Regions from separate parts of the Pseudoalteromonas sp. DSM 26666 genome, predicted to be linked through region 1. Evidence: predicted binding sites of a transcription regulator. Region 1 holds the regulator's gene; each other region holds the start of a gene.
The links. Region 1 encodes LexA, which represses DNA repair genes until DNA is damaged. Its sites were predicted from a motif close to TACTGTATNNNNATACAGTA; they were not measured.

Region 1 (3,236 bases):
GTAGCTAGCATGGAATAAAACTCAACGTCCTCCCCCATATACTCGTAATGCCACTTCCACTGTGAGCCTGTAATTTTAATGGTGAGATCAGCTTTGCTGGCATCCTCCATGGCAATTAAGGTTTTAGTCGCAGGAATGGCCATAACAATTAATATGACAAAAGGGATCGCAGTCCACAGTATTTCTACTTTGGTGCTTTCATGGAATTGGGCAGGGACAGCCCCTTTAGATTTGCGATGATGAATGAGTGCCCAAAACATAATGGCAAACACGATCACCCCAATCACACAACATATTAAAAAAATAGTCATGTGCAGTTGGTATACATTATTACTTATATCGGTTACGCCTTTACGCATATTATATTGGCTATTAGCAAGCACATTCTGCGAAAAAACAAACAATATAAGCCACAAGGAAGAACTCAGCTTACCCATGTGACGGCTCCTTTGATGCTATTGCTGACGCAAAGCGAAGAGGCATACGGCTTAAACGCCTATTCGTTATTTTTATTTTTTATAAGGGTGCTGGATTTAGTAAATGTGTGTTCTCAAAACGACTAAGCTGTGAGTTATTTTTATTCCAGCTCTTTAATAACTAGTTAAAAAATAAACAATAAGCAAGGTGAGTATGAAAAATAAACAAGGTGTATTTTTTAAAATGCGCAGCTAAAAAAATAGCAACTAGTCAGGCAATTAATCTAAGAGTCAGGTTTAGTAAGGGGTGTATTGAAATTACAGGATAGAAATATAAAAAATTGTTAACTTAAAAAAGCAGAGTAAATTTGTTTATTTATAAAGTATTTAGTGATTTTATTTATGATAGGAGAAGCACTTAACAACATATAGTCATACATTTGATAAGTTAGACATTGTGCTGCTAACAAACCCAGCGCCTAATCACTATTAAGCGCTAAATTATGCTTTAATACTACATCCAGTCAGCGTTACGAATAACACCTACCGCTAAGCCTTCAATATTGAACGACTCATTTTCTAAATCGACCTCAATAGCTGAAAACTCATCATTTTCAGCATGTAAGAGTACTTTTCTGCCCGCTTTTTCTAAACGCTTCACGGTTACATCGTCGTCAACACGGGCAACAATAACTTGTCCATTTTCGGCAACTTGGGTTTTATGCACAGCAAGTAAATCACCATCCATAATACCAATGTCTTTCATACTCATACCGTTAACACGCAATAAAAAATCGGCCGCAGGTTTAAACATTAAAGGGTCAATTTTACAGTGGCTTTCTACATGCTGTTGCGCCAATATTGGCTCACCGGCAGCCACCCTGCCAATTAAAGGTAAGCCTAACTGCTCTGGCTCCTCTTCTTCAACAAGCTGAATGCCCCGACTCGCGCCTGGCTTCATTTTAATCACACCTTTTTTGGCCAGTGCTTTTAAGTGTTCTTCTGCAGCATTCGCACTTTTAAAACCCAGTGTTTGTGCAATTTCGGCACGTGTAGGAGGCATACCAGTGTCTTTAATAAACACTTTAATGAGTTCGAGTATTTGCGCTTGGCGTTTCGTTAATGGTCGCATACAACTGGTTTTCCATACAGTACAATTAACTGTGAGTATATACAGTTATTTAAAAATCGCAAATATAAATTAATGCTTTATATGTCGTTATCATCAAACAATAACCTACTTTAAAAGCAGGGTGATAAATGTAATTATTAGCAACGCATTATCATATTAATAAATTTTAATTCTCAATTACTTATCCAAGGAGCTAGCATGAGTATTTGGCATCAACCGATTACATTAGAGTTTTGTAAGCAATTAGATCAAGGTATTACAGGCCAAGGGACACTCATGAAAACCATGGGAATAGAGATCAGTGAAATTGGTGATGACTACTTAGTGGCAACTATGCCGGCAATTCCAGAGCATCATAACCCTATGGGTATCGTTCATGGTGGTGCAAATGTGGTGCTTGCTGAAACAGTAGCAAGTTATGCCGCTAATTTTGTGGTTGATTTCAATCGATTTTATTGTGTTGGCCAAGAGATCAGTGCAAGTCATTTAAAGGCATCACGCAATGGCACATTAACGGCCACAGCGAGAGCTTATCATATCGGCAAACGCAGCTCGGTTTGGGATATTAAAATAACCAATAGCCGCAATGAGCTTTGCTGCGTATCACGGATGACCGCAGCCGTAGTTGAGCGAAAAGGCTAGTAAATCAATTAACCAAGGTTGAAGTTAAATTACTTTTCGAGAGGGTAAATAGTAATTTCTACGCCTGCACCAATTGCAGATATACGTAACAAGGTATCTGCATGTAAGGCTTGGTTAAAGCATTTTGGCGAAGTGCCAGACTCAAACCCAATATCGAAAGTTCTGCGTGAACAACTCAACCATTGCTTTAATGCATTGCGTGAACACGACTCGATTAACTCACACAAGTGATTAATCGCTTTATCTGGCGTGGTTATTTCACCTGCAACCTCAATGCGAGCAAGTTGACGGTATTCGTCTTTATCATAATGTAAAATAGTTGCGACCTTTTTTAAATCAGCAACTAATACGCTAATATCTTGCTTTGACTCAAGCTCTAGATCTACATTTAAAAATTGAATTTCCGACATTATCTCGTTTTTACCCTCTATTAATTTCATTGCAAACTTTAACGCAGTTTTACCGTTATACCAAATCAACAACGCTGGAATCACTGCATTAACGCATTTTTAGCGTTAGCCTATGAATATTGCCCACTATTTACTCCTAAAAAACGCCCTACACAAAATACGCAAATTAAAATTAAAGCATGCCGGTGGCAGTTTACTTTTTTATTCTAGGCCTTAAACTAGGCGCTCCTGTAGTTCACGTATGTGATGGATATGATTCGGTTTATTTTAGCTTTGTTGGCTTGCTGTGCTTGTTTTTCAGCAATGGGCGAACAATTTACGCGGTTTTCGAGTGCCAAAAAGCACTTAATTAATACCCTTCCCGAAAACGCTAAAAGTATTTATTGTGGTTGCGATATAAAAAAACAAGGCAAAAAGTTAGTACCCGATCCTACCCATTGTGGCTACGTGCCTCGCAACACACTAACCCGCTCAGGCAAAGTAAATCAACGTGCATTGCGAATTGAATGGGAACATATTGTCCCTGCATGGGAATTTGGTCACCAGTTACAATGTTGGCAAGATGGTGGGCGTAAAAACTGCCGCAAAGTTAGCGCTAAGTTTCGCATGATGGAAGCCGATATAAACAATTTAGCC
Region 2 (3,236 bases), on a different contig from region 1:
CGCCTTAACGGTATTTTTATTAATGTGGTTATTTAGTAACAATATTAAAATTACCCTTATTTTATTTGCCTCAACGCTTGCGCTTATTTTAGTGTTGTTTTTAATTTCTAAATTAATATTTGGCGGGGGCCGAAAGCTTGGTTTAAAGCCAGGTAACAGCTGGTCGTTGGCTATTGCGTCTATTCAAAAGCGCGCCAACGTTAATGCGGTGCAGCTAGTTAGTTTTTCGCTAGCGATTAAATTACTGTTGTTTTTAATTGTGCTAAAAAACGACATTATTTCGGATTGGCAGTCTCAGTTACCAAGCGATGCACCTAATGCCTTTTTGGTTAATATTACGCAAAATGAGCTGGATCCGGTAAATGAATACTTAGCGCAAAAAGGCATTCAAGTGTCGGAGTTTTACCCAACGATTCGTGGCCGCGTGAATGCAGTAAATGGCGAAGCAGTAGCACGTGAAGTGTCATTGCAAGACAACGAGAAAAAAGACGAAGAAGCCCGCTCAGGCATTGGCCGCGAGCTTAACTTAACTTGGCTTAACGAAGTCCCCTCACAAAATGACATTATAGATGGCCAGTGGTTTGGCGATGACGCAGTAGCTGAGGCCTCACTTGAAGAGTCGATGATGAAGCGCCTTGATGTGAAAATGGGCGATACCCTCACGTTTTTAATTGGTGCGCAGTCGTTCGACGCTAAAATTACCAGTGTACGTAAAGTTAATTGGGCCACGCTTAAACCTAACTTTTTCATTATTTTAAGCCCTGATGTGTTGAGCAGCTTTCCGGCCACCTATATTTCATCAGTACGTATTGAGCCTGAGCAAAAGCGCGACTTTAGCCAGCTATTGCGGGCATATCCCACTATTACAGCGATTGATGTAGACAACTTTGTTAAACAAATTCAATCGACTATTGAGCAAGTGTCGTTAGCTATTGGTTTTGTACTGGCTATAGTGGTGTTGTGTGGCGCGTTGGTACTTATATCGCAGGTGCAAGCGAGCTTAGGTGAGCGGATGCAAGAAATTGTGATACTGCGTACGTTAGGTGCTAAAAGCCGATTAATCAAAAATGCCACCTTGTATGAGTTTTTATTACTGGGCGGTTTAGCCGGACTGGTGGCTGCATTTTTCAGTGATATAGCACTGTTAATAGTGCAGCAGCAAATGTTTGATTTAGCGGGTAAGCTGCATCCTAACATATGGATTATAGGCCCCGTTGCTGGCGGCGTGTTTGTAGCAGGATTAGGCTATTTTATGATTGCCCGTACGCTTAAACAAAATACCCAAGGCTTAGTACGCGCATTGGCGTAAACTTTCCAGCCAAATAGCGTTTAAATGCCTACTTTTTAAGTAGGCATTTTTGTTTTTGCTTTGTACTGGTAATTTATACAGTGCTCTGGCATTATTAGCACTATTAATAAATAACAATAATGAGAGTGCTGTTTGGCCATAATTTTAGGGATCGATCCGGGCTCGCGTTTAACGGGTTACGGTGTGGTTGCGCATCAAGGTGCCAAGTTTACATACTTAGGCAGTGGCTGTATTAAATTAGCCGATCATGACTTTCCCACCCGACTTAAAATGATTTACCAGGGCATTACGCAACTTATAGAGCAATTTTCGCCTGAAACATTTGCTATAGAAAAAGTATTTATGGCGCATAACCCTGATTCTGCTTTAAAGCTAGGTCAAGCCCGTGGTGCTGCGATTGTCGGTGCCTCTATGGCCGACTTACCGGTTTTTGAATACTCAGCACGGCAAATAAAGCAAGCCGTTGTGGGTAACGGTGGGGCAGATAAATCGCAAGTTCAACATATGGTTAAAAACATACTTAAACTGCCAGGTACGCCGCAAGCCGATGCGGCGGATGCGCTTGCAATTGCAATTTGCCATGCCCACTCTGAACAAAATTTAATAAAACTAGCGGGTAGCGCAAGCAAAACCGTTAGAGGACGTCTAAGGAAATAACAATGATAGGTCGCTTAAACGGCGTGTTAGTTGAAAAACAGCCCCCAGAAATACTATTAGAAGTGAGCGGCGTTGGCTACGAAGTACAAATGCCAATGACCTGTTTTTACGATTTGCCTAAAGTAGGCGACAACGCCATTGTGTACACTCATTTTGTAGTACGCGAAGACGCACAGTTATTGTTTGGCTTTAATAATAAAACCGAACGTGCGTTATTTAGAGAGCTGTTAAAAGCCAATGGAGTAGGGCCTAAATTAGGCTTAGCCATTTTGTCGGGCATGTCGGCGCAGCAGTTTGTAAGTTGTGTAAATAATGAAGATGCCACTGCCTTGGTTAAACTGCCAGGGGTGGGCAAAAAGACCGCAGAGCGCTTAGTGCTCGAAATGAAAGACAGATTAAAAAATTGGGGTAATGACTTATTTACCCCATTTAGCGATAGCGCCGTAATAGAGCCTGCGAGCGATGCAACTATAGCCAATAATGCGGCCGATGATGCGGTTTCGGCGTTAGTGGCGCTCGGTTATAAATTGCCACAAGCGCAAAAAGCAGTAAAATCAGTAAGCAAACCCGATATTTCGACTGAGGTTCTAATTAAAGAATCTTTGAAATCAATGCTGTGAGTAAATTATGATCGAAGCTGATCGCTTAATAGATGCTGCTGAAAAAACCAACGAAGACACCATAGACCGTGCTATTAGGCCTAAGTTACTGGCCGACTATCGTGGTCAGCCGCATGTTAAGCAACAAATGGAAATATTTATTGAAGCTGCGCGCAGTCGTAGCGAAGCGTTGGATCACTTATTGATATTTGGCCCACCAGGCTTAGGTAAAACCACGCTTGCTAATATTGTGGCGAACGAATTAAACGTAAATATTAAAACCACGTCTGGGCCTGTGCTTGAAAAAGCGGGCGATTTAGCCGCATTGCTCACTAACCTTGAAGAAGGTGATGTACTGTTTATTGATGAAATTCACCGTTTGAGCCCGCAAGTTGAAGAAATACTCTACCCCGCAATGGAAGATTACCAGCTCGATATTATGATAGGTGAAGGCCCTGCAGCGCGTTCTATTAAGCTTGATTTACCCGCGTTTACACTCATTGGTGCAACTACCCGTGCGGGATCATTAACTTCTCCACTGCGTGACCGTTTTGGTATTGTTCAACGCTTAGAGTTTTACTCTGTGGAAGACTTATCACATATTGTGGGGCGCTCAGCGCATTATCTTAGTTTAGAAATGTGTGACGATGGCGCGGCCGAAATAGCCAAAC
Region 3 (3,236 bases), on a different contig from region 1:
ACCGAGTTATCAAACCCTCAAATGGATGCGGTGGCATTTTATGATGATTTACAAAATGAAGCTATCCACCAGCCATTACATTTGTTTAGTGCCTAATTATATGTGTTCAATTGCTGCTTTATACATGCCATTTGATTGTAATAAACTGTGTTTATAGTAGTAAGTAACTATTGGTTTTATAGGTGCTTTATTTTAATAACTGATTTAATATAAAAAAAGCATCCAAAATTTAAATGCAATTGCTATAATGGCGCAAATGGTATGACATTAAATGCCATTATCATTAAACCAAGGTAATTAGGAACGTAATGAAGAAAACATTCACGCTGAATCATGAGAAAATCAAATACCCTCGTATGGTTGATGCTGCAAAGCATGAAGTGAAAAAATATTTGAAAAGAGAACGTAATAAAACTTTACCTGTTGATGCCGACTACTGGGCATTTGATTGTAAGTTTGGTAACACGGCTGAAGAAGCCCAAGTGGTTCACGTTGCTGAAATTAACAATCACATCAGTGAAATTGAAAAGCAAGGTTTAACTTCTTTTTACTTAGAGATTTTAGCAAGACCTGCACAGCGTCAAGATTTCGATGAAGATGATGGCGAGTAAAACGCTAATTTGCGTTTAGTGTAGTTTTTGAAAATGGGCCTTGTGGCCCATTTTTTGTAGCTGAAGTTTATACACTATGACATTTTTTGTATTTTTTATTACTGCCACAAGGGCACGTATCATTACGTTTTACTTTAATATCGGCAACCGGTGTAATCTCACCATCAAGGTATCGCCATTGTCCATCTTCTTTAATAAACCTTGAATTTTCTGCCAACTCGCAATATAAATCTTGATAAAAGTAGTGAGCTTTAAATGTAACAAATCCTGTTTCATCATTATAACCAGAGTCTAATACGGCTAAGTTTATAAAACGGCAACTATTTGCAAAATCTTTAATTTCTGAAATTGAATTTTCAGCTTGTTTTTCTTTTGCATAACTTTCACGAACAAAAACCGCGTTTTTAACAGCATAAGCACTGTAGCGTGCACGCATAAGTTGCTCTGGTGTGTGTGGCTGTTTGGTTTTTAAATGAAAAGGCTCGCAGCAATCAGCATAAGGTTGCTGACTGCCACAAAAACATAATAGGGCGTTAGAAGTCATGATAAATGTACTGTGTATTAAAACGCTAGTTTATCAAGCTTATTGCGTAAGTGAAATCTCAGAATGAGCGCTTTTTTTGCTAAAGCAATACAACTTAGTGCGCGTATGGCTCAAGTTTAATGATAACTGCGACAGTTGTTGGTTATTTATTATGTCAGTCCAGGTGATCACCGCGGCAAAATTTCCATTGTGAAGTGCAGAACTTAAAACATACTCTAAATTAACTAAATGCTTTTGACGAATAACCAGTAATTTACTGGTATCAATTGAGCATGAATCAAGTAGCGCTTTGCTCGGTACGTTATCTGGTGCTATTAATAGTGTCCATGCATTTAGGCTGTTGTATTGGTGTAATACTTTTAATAACTCAAACGTTGCTGAAATTTCATCTTCAATTTGTACAACGTTAACACAATCTGATTGGTCATCTTGCTGGTAGCTTTTAACTGTTCTTACGGTAATTGGCTGTAACATAATCTTCTCACTCACTGGGTTTTTATACAGTACATTCATACAGTAGTTTATACAGTTGTTTGGTGCAAGTGTTTTTTGCTATTTTTTTGTACAGTTATTCATCTTAAAACGCGACAGTTACTATAAATATACAAATAATCTATATATAACAATGGTTTAATTTTTATTGAAAGTTAATGCCCACAGAATTAATTTTAAGGCTGGGAGCAAATAAATACAGATGAACAGGGGGTATACAGTAGTTTAAATTAATTAAGCGTGCTTGCTTTGGCTATAAACGCTTAATTAATTTACAGATGAAATGAGTTGCTGGGCAGTGAAATTATTTTTCGCTACTAGAGGGGATCAAATGTGAAAATTGTAACTGGTGAATTTGTTCATACAGGCTGGCTGCGTAGCATTGAGCATCTTTAAGTCGTTTGGTACTAATATGTTTTCGTATATCGCTCATTGCTTCTATGGCAGGTTCATAGCCTTGACTACCGGCTAAGCTAAGCCACGCAGCACCATGAAATACACTTTGCGGCACACCTTGTCCTTTTATAAAAAACAGCCCTAAATAAAACTGCGCGCGATAATTTCCTGCCATTGCTGCCAAACGCATCCATTTTGCGGCTAAGGCGCCTTGTTCATTTTTAAGGTAATAAAGGGCTTTATTTAATGTGTCTTGATCGGTGTTTTTAGAGCTCGCAGGGAGATTTGCATCGCTTGGTTGCGTTACAAAAGAAAGAATGTTGTCTAATTGTTGCTCTAAGTCTTGGCCACTTGGTGTCGTTTTGATCATGCTACTTCGTTTGTTATTTTAATCACTTAGCTAGTTTAGTATATAGCAAGGTAAAATGTCCTGTAAAAAGTTATTTTTATGCTAAAATCTCGCCACTTTTTACAACCACAAGTTTATTATGCTCGAAGCCTTATTCAAAATCCGTGCAAATGATTCTTCGGTTCGCCGTGAATGTATTGCCGGTATGACTACATTTATTACGATGGTTTATATCGTATTCGTTAACCCAGCTATGCTTGCTGAAGCGGGTATGGACCAAGGTGCTGCTTTTGTTGCCACCTGTATTGCTGCTGCAATAGGGTGTTTTATTATGGGTTTGTGGGCCAATTACCCACTGGCATTGGCACCGGGTATGGGATTAAATGCATTTTTTACCTATGGTGTTGTATTAGGTATGGGTTATAGCTGGCAAGCTGCGTTGGGTGCGGTATTTATGTCAGGGTGTATATTTTTAATTCTAAGCTTATTTAAGGTGCGAGAGTGGATTATTAATGCAATCCCTCTGGTGCTCAAGCAAGCAATAGCAACGGGTATTGGCGCATTTTTAGCTCTCATCGCACTTAAAAGTGCCGGTATTATTGTATCAAGTCCTGCAACACTGGTGCAGTTGGGTGATATTACCTCGCCTGGTCCTTTATTGGCTATTTTCAGCTTTTTTGTTATTGCTGCACTGCTTTATCGCGATTTTAAAAGTGGCGTACTGATTAGTATTTTACTAGTCACCGCGATTGCTGTGTCTATGGGGTTAGTGGAGTATCATGGTGTTATTGCAATGCCACCTTCTATCATGCCGACCTTTATGCAACTGGACTTTAGTGCCGCG

Region 2: the regulator LexA is predicted to act here: its motif matches at 1,373-1,392, upstream of ruvC (crossover junction endodeoxyribonuclease RuvC).
Region 3: the regulator LexA is predicted to act here: its motif matches at 1,655-1,674, upstream of BM380_RS00375 (SulA-like leucine-rich domain-containing protein).

The regions. Positions count from the first base shown of each region.
Region 1 covers NZ_FPAR01000011.1:28,209-31,444, reverse strand. The annotation lists gene coxB (cytochrome c oxidase subunit II) at 1-437, opposite strand, end outside; gene lexA (transcriptional repressor LexA) at 931-1,548, opposite strand; gene BM380_RS15965 (PaaI family thioesterase) at 1,747-2,190, shown strand; gene BM380_RS15960 (hypothetical protein) at 2,220-2,600, opposite strand; gene BM380_RS15955 (endonuclease) at 2,853-3,236, shown strand, end outside.
Region 2 covers NZ_FPAR01000001.1:825,644-828,879, reverse strand. The annotation lists gene BM380_RS03700 (ABC transporter permease) at 1-1,309, shown strand, start outside; gene ruvC (crossover junction endodeoxyribonuclease RuvC) at 1,442-1,966, shown strand; gene ruvA (Holliday junction branch migration protein RuvA) at 1,969-2,586, shown strand; gene ruvB (Holliday junction branch migration DNA helicase RuvB) at 2,594-3,236, shown strand, end outside.
Region 3 covers NZ_FPAR01000001.1:72,375-75,610, forward strand. The annotation lists gene BM380_RS00360 (VC2046/SO_2500 family protein) at 1-96, shown strand, start outside; gene BM380_RS00365 (DUF6172 family protein) at 309-611, shown strand; gene BM380_RS00370 (YchJ family protein) at 679-1,155, opposite strand; gene BM380_RS00375 (SulA-like leucine-rich domain-containing protein) at 1,195-1,629, opposite strand; gene BM380_RS00380 (SEL1-like repeat protein) at 1,952-2,413, opposite strand; gene BM380_RS00385 (NCS2 family permease) at 2,532-3,236, shown strand, end outside.